One region of the Paenibacillus sp. TAF43_2 genome, then DNA from elsewhere that is predicted to be linked to it. Evidence: riboswitches for the same ligand, from Rfam matches in the RefSeq annotation. Region 1 holds a riboswitch; each other region holds the start of a gene.
What was found. Region 1 has a riboswitch for cyclic di-AMP ahead of AB4Z17_RS02535 (hypothetical protein). Riboswitches for the same ligand answer to the same signal wherever they lie in the genome.

Region 1 (4,372 bases):
GATTGCATACCGCGAAGCCAAAGAAAAGCTTGGCATTGAAGGTAAACCTGTCATTATCGGTCTATACACCTTCCTCAAGCTGTCGAAGGGCTACGATGCCAAGCAGCTTCCGCAGCTTATTGAGCAGTTTATACCGCTTTATGCTCAGCTGCTTAAGGAGCTTGAGCAAGAAGGCGTACAATGGGTGCAAATCGATGAGCCCATCCTTGTTACTTCGATTTCTAAGGAAGAGATGCAATGGGTTGAATCTATTTATGCAAGGCTGAACCAAGCAGCACCAGCGCTTAACATCATGCTTCAAACGTATTTTGAAGCGGTTGAGCATTATGAAGCTGTAGTTGCTCTGCCGGTACAAGCGATCGGTTTGGATTTCGTTCATGGCTTAGTGCAAAACTTGAAGTCGCTGGAGCAATTTGGTTATCCGAAGGATAAGCTCGCTGGTATCGGACTTGTAGATGGACGCAACATTTGGCGCTCAGACTATAAGCAAAAGCTCGAATTGCTGCAAAAGCTTTCGGCATACATTCCAGCTGAGCGCACGATCATTCAATCGTCATGCAGCCTGCTGCATGTGCCGGTAACGGCAAAAAACGAAACCAATCTGCCAGTAGAGCTGCGTGAGGCGCTTGCATTCGCGGAAGAAAAGCTGGATGAAATCGTGTGGCTAAGTGAAACAGCGACTGTAAATGCGGCGGACATCTCAGAACTGCGCAAGCTTGAGCTTAAGCTTAACGGCGAGCGGATTCATCATTTATCCATTTCTCCTGCCCGCAAACGTCAAGCTGCTGATGCAGCAGTGGTATCGGCGCATCCTTCAACGAGGCAGAATCCATTTGCGGAGAGACAAAAGCTGCAGCAGCAAAAGTGGAATTTGCCGTTCCTTCCAACAACGACAATAGGCAGCTTCCCGCAAACGCTGGATGTACGTCAAGCAAGGCAAAAATGGAGAAAAAACGAGCTCAGCTCACAGGACTACTCTTCCTTTATCAACGATAAAATTAAAAATTGGATTGAAATCCAGGAAGAGCTTAACATTGACGTCCTCGTTCACGGTGAATTTGAGCGTACGGACATGGTCGAATTTTTCGGAGAGAAGCTCGATGGTTTCGCATTTACAAAAGGCGGCTGGGTTCAATCGTATGGTTCCCGCTGCGTAAAGCCGCCGGTCATTTATGGCGATGTTGTATTTACTGAACCAATGACAGTAACCGTAAGCGTGTATGCGCAGTCGCTGACAAGCCGTCCGGTAAAAGGGATGCTGACGGGTCCGATTACGATTTTGAACTGGTCATTTGTCCGCAACGATATCACACGCGAGCAGGTCGCATACCAAATTGCGCTTGCACTCTCAGAGGAAGTAAAGGCGCTTGAGACTGCAGGCATCGAAATGATCCAGGTTGATGAGCCAGCTTTGCGAGAAGGCTTGCCGCTTAAACGCAGTGATTGGGATGCTTATTTAAAATGGGGCGTGCATGCGTTCCGTCTATCGACTTCAGCTGTGCGTGACACAACACAAATTCATACACATATGTGTTATTGTGAGTTCCATGATATTATCGATTCCATTCTTGCGCTGGATGCGGATGTCATCTCCATTGAAACCTCGCGCAGCCATGGCGAGCTGATTCATAGCTTTGAGGAGAACACCTATGACCAAGGCATTGGCTTGGGCGTTTACGACATTCACAGCCCGCGTGTACCGTCCGTGGAAGAAATGGTCAGCATGATCGAGCGCGCCATTAAAGTGCTAGATCCTACGCTCTTCTGGATCAATCCGGACTGCGGCTTAAAAACACGCGGAATGGAGGAAACGGTTGCTTCACTGCGCAACATGATGCTGGCTACTTACCAAGTCAGAGAGCAGCGTGCTGCATTAGCGAAGGTTTAAACCCTAAATACAATAAGACAGTCCAGAACTAGGTTATCTGTTCTGGACTGCCTTTTTTTTTCTTATGAACGAAATTAATCCAAAGAGATGTAGGAGACGGAACGTTGACGCAAAACAGACTCTTCATGGTCGTTGCTGTACGGGGCTGCATCGGCGGATTGTGCTAGGACATGCTTGACGGCGGAGACGAATAAGTCGAGAACGCGCCCATCCTGATCCGTTTTGTCATAGTGATACTGGTTAAGAGGTGGTAGAGGAATGCTGCCGATAAAAGACTGAAGCAGGTCGCTCCATCGTTCTAAGTCAATGGGCTCTTCTGTGTCGCTGGCAAATAGTTCACTCCAGCCGAAGCCCTGATTGCTTGTTAAACGAAGACATACCCGGTGGCCTGCAGAATCGACGGCAAGAGCAGGAATGACGAATAGCTCGATTCGTGTGACAGATAAATAAGGGGTCTGTTCCGTAAAAAGATGCAGATTTCGTGCACAATTTGTCAACATATACATCTCTCCTTTATTCGCTTACGAGGTTAGCTGTCGGATTCGGGCTAGAGAGAAAGCCCTACCAGGGTTACAAATCCCTGGATTCACCCCTTGCGAATCGATTTCGATCGATCGCGATGGTTCCCCCGCTTTTTCATTCGAAAAATTCAGCGTAAATAGTTTACTCTTAATTATACCCTTCATTAGCGCATCTGTAAATCAGAACTGCTTAAAATAACGATGCATAGGAGACAGCTTGTTTAAATAAAGTATGCTCTTCACGGTCATATTCACAGTTTGGAAAAGTGTAATGAATGGATTCTATATGCAAAGCAGCGGCTGCAAACAAATGATATATACGCTCGTCCTTCATCATTGGATCTGTTTGAATAACCAAAGGAGAAGTAAGAGGAAGAGTGCCGATGAATCTCAGCAGCATACTGCTCCATCTGATCCAGTCGCGAGGCTTCTCGGATTTTTTAATAAACAGCTCACTCCAGCCATGACCATAAGCAGTGGAGATCCTTAGGCAAACACGGTAACCATTAGATTCAAGCATGGAAGCCGGCAGCACAAACATTTGAATTCGTTTAATTTCAAACAAGGCAGCAGGATGATTTTCCAAGCTTGGCAAGGGTACTTCAACTGGTGTAGACATCAATGAGATCTCTCCTCGATTTGAATAATTCACCGACAATACTCAGCCATATTGGCTTGCCGTCTATGGTAAACCCGAAATGAATTATTGTAAAACTGTGGTATATCGTGAAAAGGCAGCCATATGCCAAATTAAAAGAAATCCATTCGTTATGCCAGTAAAAAAAGGGTAATTCTTCGAAATACTCGTTTATTCTCTTCCATTCTCGATTATAGAGAAATCTGATTATTCACGCATAAAATCGTTAGAAAGGGAATGAACACTATTTTTGAAAACAAGAGTAAAACTGAGAAATAGTGAGATATCGAGAGATCGAAATGAATGTAAGCGTTGCGAATCGCTCTGCAAGGCTGAAACTGGCTAAATTAGGCAGCAGGCTGCCTTTACAGTATTTATAGCGAGGAGTAATATTCGATACAGGATTTATAAATAAGTTTCGATTTACTGATCGCTGAGTTTCCGTGAAAGCGGAAGCGGGGGAACCAATAATGACGCGATGCGCCTGTTCGATGTGAGAGTCGAACAAACGCAGAGCAGGGGTGAATCTTTGACAGGTGCCATGGATACCGGTCAAAGTAGGGCGACTCTCACCGCCCGAATCCGACAGCTAACCTCGTAAGCGTGGACCGAGAGAGGAATGATGAAGCTTGTGATCGATTAACTTCGACCGCAGAGTGTCATAGACCTCTGTGGTTTTTTGTGCCCAAAAAAGTTTAATTTGCTACAAAATGTAAGAAAACGCTGAGTCCTGCAGCAGCAGGAACGGGGGAACCAACGAACGATTCGTGTGTAATCACGACTTCGCTTCATGGGGTGAATCGCTTGAAAATGATCAAGCGTAGGGCAACTCTCAAGGCCCGAATCCGACAGCTAACCTCGTAAGTGTACTCGAGAGAGGCAACAGCCATCGTGCTTCCCGCGGCTTATTCTGCTGCGGGCAAAGAAGCCGCGGGAAAAGTTCCTCTTATCCCAAGGCTTCTTTTTTGTTGCCTTTTTTACCATATGGAGGAGAATTCGGTTGCAGGAAGAGCATATTATTGTTGCTGGTCTAAACGAGGCTGGCCAATCATTCATACGAACTTTGCAGTTTCATCAATTAAAATTTATCGTTTTGACCAATAGCAAACAGGAAGAAAAACAGCTTCGCAAGCAGGGTATCAGCAATGTTTTGTACATCAATTCGAATGATCGTCAAAGCTGGAATGTTCCTTCGATGAACATTAGCGAGGTATTTATATTCGAGAGCAGCTTGGCGCTTAGCTGCCGCTTTGTACAGTGCTGCAGAGCTTGGACCTCAAAGTCCATTTACGTCATCACACAGCAGTGGAATCCAAGGGCTATTTA
Region 2 (4,372 bases), on a different contig from region 1:
AGCATTTCCAATATTACACTTCCAAATCCATTTCAGCCTAATCTGCTTTTTCTAATAATAAGCCTCTTCCACTACATAAAACAATTAACGGATAACGGATGCTTCGAAGTCTTCTATTTGCTCATTTGTTCCTATAATAACCATGACATCACGAAGTGAAAGGACATCCGTTGCTGTCGGTGCGATGATGATGCCATTTGGCTTATTTATGGCTACGATGCTGCATCCAAATCTAGCTCGCGGATTAAGATCATGCAATGACTTGCCATCCAAGCATTGCGGTACAGCAAGCTCGGCGATCGTATACTCTTTGGAAAGCTCGATATAATCTAATAGATTTGGGGATACAAGCTGATGCGCAACTCGAATACCCATATCGCGCTCAGGATAGACCACGCGGTCGACACCGATTTTCTCAAGTACCCGGCCATGCAGTTCAGTCAAAGCTTTCGCTACAACTTGCTTCACTTCCAAATCCTTAAGCAGTATGGTTGTCAAAATGCTGGATTGAATGTCATCGCCAATCGCGACAACTCCGCAATCAAAGTTTCTTACACCCAAGGAGCGCAGCGCTTCTTCATCCGTACAATCAGCTGATACAGCATAGGTTAGAATACCGCTCATGTCCTGAACGGCTTCCTCATCCTTATCTATTCCAAGCACCTCATGGCCAAGCTGGACGAGTTCGCGCCCTAAGCTCGAACCAAATCTCCCTAAGCCGATGATGACAAATTGTTTCTTTTTAATTCCCACTTGCAAAGTCTCCTATCCAATCGTAATTTTGCCTTCTGGATGCCGATAAAGCTCTTTCTCTGTACGAGGCCCAAGCGCGTATGCGAGCGTCAGGGGTCCAAGTCTTCCGGCAAACATGGTTAATGCAATGACTATTTTCCCAACAATGCTCAGCTCTGGTGTAACACCAACGGATAATCCTACTGTTCCAAATGCTGATGTCGCTTCAAACAATAGCTTTATAAAAGCTTGATCCTCCGTCATCGACAAAATCATCGTTACGATAATGACAAGCGATAAAGAGATCAAAGTAATCGTGAGTGCTTTAAAAATTCTGTCTTTGCCTAATCTGTAACGGAAAAGAACGATGTCCTCTCGTCCTCTAATCATTGCAAATACAGCGCCGACCAGCGTTGCAAAAGTTGTTGTTTTGATACCGCCGCCCGTCGAGCCGGGCGAGGCCCCAATAAACATTAATATAATGGTGAAAAACATTGTCGCTTGCCGGATAGCCGTATAATCAAGCGTATTGGCTCCTGCCGTCCGCGGCGTTACTGATTGGAAGAACGAGGACAATATTTTCCCGCCCCAGTCCAGTGAGCCCAATGTCTTCGAATTAGAGAATTCAAAAATAAATATGACGAGTGTCCCTACTGCAATAAGCGTCCCTGTCATCGATAGAACGACCTTGCTGTGCAGCGACAGCTTGCGGTTTTTGCGGAATTCCATCAGATCCGACATAACGACAAAGCCGAGTCCACCCGAAATGATCAGCATCATAGCTGTAATATTAACGACTGGGTCAGAGACATATAAGGTCAAGCTGCGGTAGTTCCCAAAGATATCAAAACCAGCATTATTAAACAATGAAACCGCGTGAAAGGCTCCAAAATACATCGCTTTTCCCAGCGGCATATCAAATGCAAACCTCGAAGCAAACAACACAGCGCCAACAAGCTCTATTGTCAATGAGTAAACAATTACTCGCCTAATCAAACGCACGATGCCTTCCATGCTCGTCTGGTTCATCGATTCCTGCAGCAAAAGCCGCTCACGCAGCGAAATCCTCTTGCGAAGCACGAGCGCTACCAGCGTTGCCATCGTCATAAATCCGAGTCCTCCAAGCTGGAACAAGCACATTAATATGATTTGGCCCCATATAGAGAAATAAGTTCCGGTATCAACGACAACTAACCCAGTTACACAGGTTGCCGAGGTTGCAGTAAACAGTGCATCTATAAAAGGCAATCTCTCGCCGCTTACCGATGCAAAAGGCATGGATAATAATAAGGCACCCAGCAATATAATAAGAGCGAATCCACTTACCAGAATACGCGGAGGTGACCACTTCATAACATTCCAATCAACCTTCATTCATTACCCTTCTTTTTGATTATGTCATATTGTCATTTATTGTTTTTAAGCATAAAAAAAAGCACTGGAAACTCAAGTGCTCGTGCGATGAGTCCTGTTCCAATACGCCTTCGAGGTTAGCTGACGGATTCGGGCCTGGACAGGCAGCCCTATTCAGCGGAAGAAGACGAAGCTTCACCGCTAAAATTCACCCCATGCTATCAAATGTTGAACTGCTTTGCTTTTAAGCTTGTTCATCCATCTGGATAACTTTATGGTTCCCCCGATTTCCTTAGGAAATTCGGCTATGCTATGCAATTAGTATGACGATAACGATTATAATCCCTAAGCACTCCTGATATAAAGGTGACGTTTATGACAAACAGGACGATATTAGCTCAAATTAGGGCAATGGGACGAACCAGCGCATAGCTAGCTTGCTGGACATCGTTATTTCGCATTTTTTTGAAAACAAACGGTCATTTTCATTGGATAATTTAGGGATTCATATGTTAAGGTAATAAAATGAGCTATTTATCATGAAGACAGTTGAGGTGAAACTATGATTGATTCTATTAAACCCAATGAATGGAAACGATTTATATGGGCAGCAGTTGCTTGCTTTATTATTTATGGCGCCGTACAAATCGTTCCAATGATTACAGCCATCTCATCTGGCGAAATGAATACCAAGGTCATTACGAAATCAGCGGCGGCGGATAAGGCGTCTGCATTTGTTGAAAAAGAAACAGGCTTGAAGGTGAAATCGGCTAAAGCCGTACATCAAACCGATAAAATTATGAATGGCTACTTATCTAAATATGAGCTGGTCAAATCATATACGGATAAATACGACCCTAGGTTTCCTACAGATACGTTTCAAGTTGATCTTAAGTTCATAGGCGGCGGCAGCGGATATGTTTATCTGCATATGCACAGCGGGAAAATAGTCGCTTGGAACTTGAAGCTTGAGGGTGAACAGCTGTCAGATTTAGATAAAGCAAAAGAAGCTATCGCCTTTCTAACTGCAGAAAATTTCAGCGGTACTGAATTCATAGGCGGGCAAATATTGCCTAATGGTGATTGGCAGCCCAAGCCTCCGGCAGGTTATTCCATTAAAAATGCTCATCTTAACGTATTGGTTAACGCTCTTGTCGTGAATGACCGTACGATCATTACTAAATATAAACCGGCATTCGTGGCTCCCTCCGATTACATAAACTATGTAGAGAAACAAGATAAAATAGCTGGGTACCTTACATCAATCGGTTATCTGTTCATGAGCTTCGTTTTATTCGTCTTAGCTATTATTTACTCCGTTTTATATCGAAAGCATACATCCTTTAAATACGGAATCGTATTAACGATCATTTATTTAATTACTTATACGATCATGAATTTAAACGTTCTGGATGGTATTCGGGCTACGCTCGGCGAGACGGATATGGCAGGCGCTACCGTTTCGATCACTGCCATCGTAAGTGTTCTGCTAGCAATTCCAATGGCAGGTTCCATTTATGTATCCATCGTTGCCGGAGATGGCCTCTGGAAGGCGCAGGGCCGCGCTTTATGGCCGCGCTTTGGTCAGAGAGGGTATGGCGATTATGTTTGGCGCAGCGTGGGCTTGTCCTATTTATTCGCGATCATCCTATTCGCAATTCAATCGGTTATCTTTATCGCCTTGAAGCTGTCCATTGGCACTTGGGAAACATCAGATGCCTCGCAATCCCCATACAATATGGGTATTCTTTGGCTGATGCCCGTGCTTGCTTGGGCTGCCGCAATTGGCGAAGAAGCCGTATTCCGCTTCTTCGGTATTGGACTATTTCGCAGGTGGTTTAAAAACACGTTTGCCGCTGCACTGCTGCCTACCTTCTTCTGGGCGCTCGGCCATGTGATGTATCCTTTTTATCCATCCACCACGAGATTGTTTGAGTTGATGATTATCGGGCTATTGTTCAGCTTTATCTTCGTCAGATACGGCTTCATTACAGCCATGTTCACCCACGCCATCTTCAACAGCGTTGCAGTTGGCCTATCCTTGCTCACTATTGGAACAGCACCGAACATAATCTCGGCTATTTTCTTCTCCGTGCTGCCGGTACTGATTGCATTTGTTCTAAAATATTTAAGTCACAAAAAAGAGAAGAAGCCGTCTATGACGACGACTCCTCCCCTAGAGCAGCTATAATTTGCGAAGCTAATTTATCACCAATAGATAGAGGCCGGAAGTCTTCGACTGAGGCCTCTTTTATTTTTTTGATCGAGCCAAAATGCTTGAGCAGCA
Region 3 (4,372 bases), on a different contig from region 1:
ACCGGAATCGAGATCGTAAATGGCGAAGGAAATCCAGCGTTCGACATTGCGTTCGACAAATGGGATGCGCTGCTCTCAGCTGGGCGAAAAGTATGGGGGTTTGGCGGAGACGATTTTCATGTATATGGGCAAGAGAAACGAACTTGGAATATGGTGCTTGCAGAGCAAAACACCAATGAGAGTATTACTTCAGCGATGAAATCCGGAAGCTTCTATGTTTCCACAGGCTATGGGTTTGAGTCGATTCAAGCAGCGGATGGGACGATTGAGTTTAAGCTGCTTGCGAGTGAAGGATTGGACCGGATGTACAAATACGCAACCTTGTTTGGCAAAGACGGAAATGTACTATACGAGACTTCTGGTCGTTTCAATAGCGTTAGTTACAAGTGTCGTGGTGATGAAGGTTACGTAAGGGCGGCAGTTTATTTGGAAGGCGGTTTTGGCGCATTCTCTCAACCCCTATTTGTTGGATAGGGTGTACTCTCAAACATGATAACAGTAGTCTGACGATAACAGCAGGGTAGTACACGAACAGGAAGAATGTGAATTTGAATGAGTAAACAGGTTGATCCGCGCCAAAAGAGCATCATCTCGATAACATGGCCTATCTTTATTGAAGCTTTATTTGGGATGCTGATTGGAACGGTCGATACGATGATGCTAAGCAGCTACTCTGATGGAGCAGTGGCAGCGGTTGGGATAGCTAATCAGATTTTAGTTGTAGTGGGCTTGATGTTTGGATTTGTTACGGTAGGTACAAGTGTCATTCTCAATCAATGGCTCGGCGCAGGCAACTTGCATGGCGCTGATCGAATCGGGAGAACGGCGCTTACTTTGAATGTCATGCTCGGTTTAATAGCTAGCGTAGGATTGATTGTCTATGCCGACGTGTTTTTAGCGCTTTTTAAAGTGCCCGAGGATGTGATGGCAGAAGGAGTCAGCTATCTATCAATTGTTGGCAGCTCCGTCTTCATCACAGCAATAAGCATGACGTTAGGTACTATTTTACGATGCCGCGGTATTGTGAAAGAAATGATGTTCATCGCATTGGGGATTAATGTACTTCATATTACCTTGAATTATCTGGTGCTGATGGAGCCCTTCGGCTTACCTAATTTAGGTGTAGAAGGAGTAGCAGCATCTACATGGATAACCCGTGCCATAGGGATGACCGCTTATTTGATTTTATGTATTCGAAGCTTGGAGTATAAGGTTGGCTTGATTAGTCCATTTAAGTTTCAAAGAAAAAATATTGGCCTTATATTTAAACTAGGTATTCCTTCGGCAGGTGAGCATGTTTCTTATAATCTTTCACAGGTTGTAATCACATATTTAGTCACGCTGATCGGTACGACAGCGTTAACGACAAAAATTTATTCGCAGAGCATAACTTCTTTTGTTTTTGTTTTTTCAATGGCAATAGGTCAAGGAACGCAAATTATTGTTGGACATCTGATTGGAGCCCATCAGAAGGATGATGCTTATCGATCCAGTATGCAAAGTTTGAAGCTGGCGTTCGTCATTTCTCTTGCGCTTGGTATTTGTATCTATAGCTTCTCAGCTCTATTGCTCAGCCTCTTTACTAATGATGCGGAAATTATATTGTTAGGCAAGCAGCTCATGTTGTTATCGATTATGCTGGAGCCGGCTCGGGCTTGCAACATGGTGCTTATCAGTTGTCTAAATGCGGCTGGAGATGTGAAATTTCCAGTTGCTGCCGGGTTAGTATCCATGTGGGGGATTAGTGTGCCGCTGGCATACGTGTTCGGGATTGTGTTCGACATGGGGTTGGTAGGAATATGGCTGGCCTTTTCAATCGATGAATGGATAAGAGCTTTACTGATGCTCTACAGATGGAGGAGACGTTCTTGGCAAAAGGTCGATATTTTGGCGAAACTTGCTTAACTAGAAAGAGTAACTGTATGAAAATACGGATACTCTTTTTTTGTGTTTAAACCGTTATATTTTGAAAATATGATTGGAAATTCATCTATTTTAATTACAAAAAAACCAGCACTTTTGACAAAAATCATGTAGTGAACAGCTAAATAAATAATAATATTGAAGAAAAATGAAAGTATTCTAATAAACCAATTGCAGGATTATGGTAAAAAAAATCGAATTTAACGATACTATAAGGTTTATTGACATGCCGAGTTCTGTATATCGGAAACGGGGGAACCACCCAGGGTGAATTGCTTAATGTATGTTTTTAAGCATAGGGATCTTCAACCGAACCCATAAGCTAACCTCGTAGGCACCGAAGGGAGAAGTTGTTTTGAAGAAGGGTTTTATTTTATTGTTATCCTGCTTGCTGCTGCTTACTGGAGGAGGAAGCGTGCTTGCAGATAAGTCGGCCAAGTCTGTGCTTACGGATTCCATAAGCGAGGTTGTTGGAACTCCTTATAAATGGGGAGGCACAACGAGCAAAGGGTTTGACTGCTCGGGTTTTATTCTGCATATCTTTAATCAATTTGATGTAAAGCTGCCTAGAACATCGCAATCGCAATCAGACACAGGCACAGAGGTTAATAAAGATGAACTACGCGTGGGTGATCTTGTGTTCTTCAACACAAGCGGCAAAGGCGTTTCTCATGCGGGCATTTACATTGGGGATGGGAAATTTGCTCATTCTTCTACAAGCAAAGGGGTTACAATTACAAACCTTAACGATTCTTATTATGCAAAACGTTATGTAACAGCAAGGCGTGTCGTAACGGAAGATACATTTGCTGCGATGATGGAGTCTAAATAAAGCGTAATGATTTTAAAAACCACCTTACGAGGTGGTTTTTTTTATGTAACCATTTATTAAGTATTTGTTAAAGGGTTGTAAGCCAATAATTCGCAAGCTTACAATGTAAATAACATGAGTAATGGAATGAGGCTATAGGATTGAAAAGAGGAACAATCGCATCTTTAGTAGAGGTACTAGCTGTATCAACTAAACTAGGACTTACCTCATTTGGGGGTCCGATAGCCCATCTGGGTTATTTTCACAATGAGTATATTCGTCGCCGCAAATGGATGGATGAACGAAGTTATGCAGACCTCGTTGCTTTATGTCAGTTTCTACCCGGGCCAGCCAGCAGTCAAGTTGGGATCGGTATAGGGATAGTTAGGGCTGGGTTATTGGGCGGACTAGTGGCTTGGTTAGGATTCACACTGCCATCGATCATTGCATTAGTTGCCTTTGCTTTTTTGCTGCAAGGATTTGATCTTGGAAACACAGGCTGGATTCATGGATTGAAAATTGTAGCGGTTGCCATCGTTGCTCATGCCATTCTAGGGATGGGACAGAAACTAACACCGGATCGAAACAGAGCTACGATAGCAGTCATCGCTGCTGCGGCAACGTTATATTGGCAAACGGTCTATAGTCAAGTGATCATTATTGCTGCAGCAGGGCTGATCGGGGTATGGTTATATCATAAGAAAACAGTCGAGGGTACTCCTGATTTGAACATTCGGATTAGCCGTTCCCTTGCAATCTCCTGCCTCGTTATATTTCTCACGCTGCTTATTGTTTTGCCATTTCTAAGGCAATGGGGAAATATGGAATGGATAGCGATGTTCGATAGCTATTATCGTGCAGGCTCATTGGTGTTTGGAGGCGGACATGTTGTGCTGCCGCTGCTTGAGAATGAAGTTGTCTTTACCGGGTGGGTTAATGAATCGGATTTTTTAGCAGGTTATAGCGCTGCGCAGGCTGTGCCTGGTCCACTTTTTACATTCGCTAGTTATCTTGGTACTCTTTCTGGTGGATTAACTGGAGCCATTGTTGCAACTACAGCAATTTTTTTGCCGGCATTTCTTCTCGTTGCTGGAACATTGCCGTTTTGGAATGTGTTGCGAAATAACTCAAAAATCCAAGGTGCATTAGTTGGCATTAACGCCGCTGTAGTTGGCATATTGCTTGCTGCACTGTATGATCCGCTTTGGACTAGCGCGATAGTAGAGTCCGGTGATTTTATTTTGGCTGCCGTATTGTTTATTATGCTTGTTTTTTGGAAGCTACCACCTTGGATGATTGTTGTGGCTGGCGCATTAGGCGGAATGGTCCTTGAACTTATTTAATAATTAATCAATAGATAAAAACCTCTAATCCGCGATAACGGATTAGAGGTTTTTTATTTGAATTAATCTGTCTACATGACGGATTTTGCAGCAATGCTCAATTGCTCTTTAATGAGGTCAGCGGTGAGTTGTCCGGATAAAGTGACCATCGGGACGCCGCCACCGGGGTGCGTTGATCCGCCAACGAAATAAAGATTATCGAGCAGCTTGCTTTTGCTTGGAATTTTGAAGCCGCCGTTAAGCTTGCGGTCCGTTACAATGCCGTAGATGGAACCGCCATTAGAACCATAAAGCT
Region 4 (4,372 bases), on a different contig from region 1:
GGATAGCTGAATTCACAAGTATTTGACTAGTTAGTACGGTCATATTACTCTGTAATAGAATACAACAGCTTCGACAATTTGGAAACTAATTTCCGACACTATTCGACATGAAAATCATTTTTTGTGTCGAAAATATGAACAAAGGAGATGAGAGACGATGAAAAAACAGCTGACCGAAGAGAAAGTTTTTAAGGATCCTGTTCATCATTATATATATGTACAAGACCAAACGATTTGGGATTTGATCAATACAAAAGAGTTTCAAAGACTGCGCCGGATACGACAGCTAGGAACCTCCTATTTGACCTTCCATGGAGCAGAGCACAGCCGGTTTTCACATTCACTTGGCGTATATGAAATTACTCGAAAAATTATTTCTCAGTTTGAACGAAACAGCTATCCTGACTGGCCAGTCGAAGAAAAGCTAGTCTCGCTTTGTGCTGCTTTATTGCATGATGTTGGTCATGGTCCGTTCTCGCACTCCTTGGAAGAAGTATTCGACACGGATCACGAAGAGTGGACATGTAACATCATTTTGGGAGATACAGAAATCAATCGCGTGCTAAGTGCTGTATCGGAGCAGTTTCCTGCTCAGGTCGCTGCAGTCATACAAAAAAAATATCCAAAGCCGATTGTTGTTAGTTTGATTTCAAGCCAAATGGATGCTGATCGGATGGATTATTTGCTCCGAGACGCGTATTTTACAGGTGTTAACTATGGAACATTTGATTTAGAGCGCATTTTGCGCGTATTGCGTCCTTATAAAGGGCAAATTGTAGTTAAAGAGAGCGGTATGCACGCAGTTGAACATTATTTGATGTCTCGTTATCAAATGTATTGGCAAATTTACTTCCATCCGGTTACAAGAAGCTCGGAAATTATTCTACGTCAAATATTTCGTAGAGCACAGGAGCTTTACGTGGGTGGCTACTCCTTTCAGTGGATGCCTAAGCAGCTGAAATGCTTGCTTCAGAACACGATGACGGTGCACGACTATCTGAAGCTGGATGAAGCGCTCGTTCAGACCGCTTTCGCAGAGTGGGCGGAGGAGCATGATCCTATTTTAAGCGATCTATGTGAACGATTTCTGAACAGGCATTTATATAAGTACATTACGCTTGAAAACCCGGATGAAGAGCTGCTAAATGAGATTAGCGAATGTTTCTCTTCTATAGGAATGAATCCGGATTATCATATGGAAATCGATTTTCCATTTGACCTGCCGTATGACGTATATCGACCAGATAAAAAAGAAGGAGAAAAGAAAGAAAAAGCGCCGATTTTGTTGTTAGATGGTTTGGAAGATATAAGCGAAATATCCTCTAAATCCGACATTGTTCGTTCTATTACTGGCCTGCATCAAGGACAATATCATCTCTATTATCCAGAAGAGCCGCTCAAAAAAAATATTCATCAATTGCCGGATTCACTTCGTAAGCTTTTCAAACTCGATTGAAGGAGCATAACATCAACATGACATTACTTTTTGATACACATACCCATTTAGATTCGGAAAAATTTGATGAGGATCGCGACGAGGTCATCCAGCGTGCGAAGGATGCAGGCGTGCATATGCTTGTCAATATTGGTTTTAACCGTGAAACGATCCCTACAACGATGGCGCTAGCAGAGAAATATGATTTTATATACGCAGCAGTTGGTTGGCATCCAGTTGACAGTATAGATATGCTTCCAGAGGATTTGGAATGGATTGAGCGTCTATGCGCGCATGAGAAGGTTGTCGCCATTGGTGAGATTGGACTCGATTATCACTGGGATACTTCTCCAAAAGAGGTACAACAAAGGGTTTTTCGTGAGCAAATTCGTCTTGCTCGCAAGGTGGGCAAGCCAATTGTCATTCATAATCGGGATGCTCATGAGGACATTATTCGTATTCTTCAGGAAGAAAATGCAGCAGAGGTTGGCGGTGTCATGCATTGCTTCTCCGGCAGCTGGGAAACGGCTAAACAATGTCTTGATATGAACTTTTATATATCATTTGGAGGACCCGTTACTTTCAAAAATGCAAGGGTGCCAAAAGAGGTGCTTAAGCAGGTTCCGATCGACCGAATTTTGATCGAAACCGATGCTCCATATTTAACTCCTCACCCGTTCAGAGGGAAGCGAAATGAGTCCTCTTACGTCTCTTTAGTTGCAGAGACAGCAGCCGAATTATTGGGCAAAACGGTAGAAGAAATAGGCGTAATTACGACTGAAAACGGTCGAAGATGTTTTGGTATTGTCTAAAAACGAGAGGAATAATGAGAAATAGAGACCTTTATCGCGTAAAAACTAATTTTTATAGCGATAATCGCTTATTTTTTCCTGCTTTATCCTGCTTTTTCGCTTAAATCGTCTTTTATCGTATCTTTACAATTGACCTCGTATGAAGGTATGATTCATCTCAGAGCAATAAAATTTTGTATTGGATTTCCAGTTTACGCTTAATCTCCATTCGGAGAGCGGGGGAACCATGTACGGTTTTTGAAACCGTATTTTGAATTCTTCAGGGGTGAATTTCGAAGCCATTGCCATGAGCATTGTGTAACGAATAGGGCGACTCTCTTGTCCGAATCCGTCAGCTAACCTCGCAAGCGTTATAGAGAGTGATCAACCTCGTGCATCCATTTTTCTGTATCCCAGTGAATCATTTAACCGGGAAGCCACGAAACAGATCCTCTGTCGACGGCTTCTTTTTATTTTCGAATAATCGGGAATTTGTCGACATAGGGATAAAAGATGGGGGTGGGAGGATCGATAGCAGTACTGGATTGCGTGCTCGCACGCCAATATACTATAGTCGCGTCAGTTGTATCATGCGTAACACTTGGCGGCGGGGCTATGAAGGAGGACCGATGAAGTGGGAATACTCCAGGTTAAGGACACCCATGGGAAACGATCATCCAGCATGTCTTTCGCATTGCGATGGAAGCGTGAAAACTTGCGTTTGATTCTTTTGAGTGCTACTATCTCAATCGCTATGACTTTCATGTTTTTGGTGTTGTTGTACGGAACGGCTGTCAAAAGCGTCTCCGTAGTAGTGAACGGACAAGAAACCATTGTGGAAACGAAGCAATGGGTCCTGCAACGCCTACTGGATGAACAAGCTATCGCAATTGGACCACATGATGAGGTGTCCATACCGCTTAATGCGGCAATAAAGGACGGAGATCGTATAGAGGTGACTCATGCGATACCGGTAATTGTGAAGGCTGATGGCAAGACCTCTACTGTATATACGACAGAGAGAACAGTGCAGGCAGCGATCGAGGAATTACATATTCCAGTTCGTGGTCAAGATAAAGTAATACCTCCGCTTCATACCGTTTTGGACAACGAATTGACTGTAACCGTCGTTCGCGTAGATAAGAAGGTAGCTGAGACAGAGCGTGCAATGCCATTTTCTATTGTGAAGAAGAACGATCCAACGCTGGAAGCGGGCAAGCAGAAGCTTGTTCAACCCGGCAAGGAAGGTCTGATCGTAGAGAGTATCGAGAAGCAGTACGAGGACGGTATTCTTATATCGAAGAAGATGGTCAGCAAAGTGGTTGAAACCGCTGCGGTTAATCAGGTTGTCGCCATCGGAACGAAGAAGGAAGAGCCTAAAGTATCTGTGCTCTCAAACAAGAGCCCGAGCTTTACTTCGCTTACGAAGAGCGGTGTAACGTTTAAGGCGAGAAAAGTACTTAAAAATGTCACGTTGACTGCTTATTCTGCAGACCTCTCTTCAACAGGCAAAGATGAAAGCCATCCGGAATACGGGATTACATCATCAGGCACTCGTGTGCAAGAGGGTCGGACGATAGCTGTTGATCCGAAGGTTATTCCTATCGGTTGGTGGGTTTATATTGAAGGAATCGGTTTCCGCCGCGCTGAGGATAAAGGAAGTGCGGTTAAAGGCAACAAAATCGACGTATACTTTGATAGTACAAAGATTGCGAACAAATTCGGCAGGAAAAAAGGCATCACCGTATATGTGCTGGGGCCGAATAAACCAACTGCAAGCTAATTGTGCGGTTACCATCATCTTATCGCAATAATCAATTAAATATGCCATCATAAGGAGAGGCACTGCCTCTTCTTTTTGCATGTCTAAGGGTCTAATACAGTTTATGTAGAAGGGGATGATCTTGGTGATCAAAGAGATCATTGTCGTTGAAGGCAAAGACGATACCGTTGCAATAAAAAGGGCGGTAGATGCAGATACCATAGAGACGAATGGTTCCGCTATCGGTGAGGATGTATTGAAGAGGATTGCGCTGGCCAATGAGCGTCGCGGCGTTATTATATTCACAGACCCTGATCATGCAGGAGAACGCATTCGCAAGATTGTTGCGCGCCATGCGCCAGGATGCAAGCATGCTTTTTTGCC

Region 2: another riboswitch for cyclic di-AMP. It lies ahead of AB4Z17_RS15030 (TrkH family potassium uptake protein); the one in region 1 lies ahead of AB4Z17_RS02535 (hypothetical protein).
Region 3: another riboswitch for cyclic di-AMP. It lies ahead of AB4Z17_RS24465 (C40 family peptidase); the one in region 1 lies ahead of AB4Z17_RS02535 (hypothetical protein).
Region 4: another riboswitch for cyclic di-AMP. It lies ahead of AB4Z17_RS12335 (ubiquitin-like domain-containing protein); the one in region 1 lies ahead of AB4Z17_RS02535 (hypothetical protein).

What each region holds. Positions count from the first base shown of each region.
Region 1 covers NZ_JBFRDK010000006.1:10,861-15,232, reverse strand. The annotation lists gene metE (5-methyltetrahydropteroyltriglutamate--homocysteine S-methyltransferase) at 1-1,888, shown strand, start outside; gene AB4Z17_RS02535 (hypothetical protein) at 1,963-2,388, opposite strand; cyclic di-AMP (ydaO/yuaA leader) riboswitch at 2,392-2,553, opposite strand; gene AB4Z17_RS02530 (hypothetical protein) at 2,600-3,028, opposite strand; cyclic di-AMP (ydaO/yuaA leader) riboswitch at 3,468-3,666, shown strand; cyclic di-AMP (ydaO/yuaA leader) riboswitch at 3,758-3,928, shown strand; gene AB4Z17_RS02525 (NAD-binding protein) at 4,047-4,372, shown strand, end outside.
Region 2 covers NZ_JBFRDK010000060.1:6,394-10,765, reverse strand. The annotation lists gene AB4Z17_RS15035 (potassium channel family protein) at 85-747, opposite strand; gene AB4Z17_RS15030 (TrkH family potassium uptake protein) at 766-2,106, opposite strand; cyclic di-AMP (ydaO/yuaA leader) riboswitch at 2,197-2,402, opposite strand; gene AB4Z17_RS15025 (CPBP family intramembrane glutamic endopeptidase) at 2,648-4,276, shown strand; gene uvrC (excinuclease ABC subunit UvrC) at 4,242-4,372, opposite strand, start outside.
Region 3 covers NZ_JBFRDK010000144.1:600-4,971, reverse strand. The annotation lists gene AB4Z17_RS24475 (phosphoesterase) at 1-474, shown strand, start outside; gene AB4Z17_RS24470 (MATE family efflux transporter) at 553-1,905, shown strand; cyclic di-AMP (ydaO/yuaA leader) riboswitch at 2,141-2,275, shown strand; gene AB4Z17_RS24465 (C40 family peptidase) at 2,279-2,755, shown strand; gene AB4Z17_RS24460 (chromate transporter) at 2,890-4,077, shown strand; partial or broken gene AB4Z17_RS24455 (phytoene desaturase family protein) at 4,149-4,372, opposite strand, start outside.
Region 4 covers NZ_JBFRDK010000043.1:64,839-69,210, reverse strand. The annotation lists gene AB4Z17_RS12345 (HD domain-containing protein) at 158-1,456, shown strand; gene AB4Z17_RS12340 (TatD family hydrolase) at 1,474-2,247, shown strand; cyclic di-AMP (ydaO/yuaA leader) riboswitch at 2,432-2,612, shown strand; gene AB4Z17_RS12335 (ubiquitin-like domain-containing protein) at 2,861-4,009, shown strand; gene rnmV (ribonuclease M5) at 4,134-4,372, shown strand, end outside.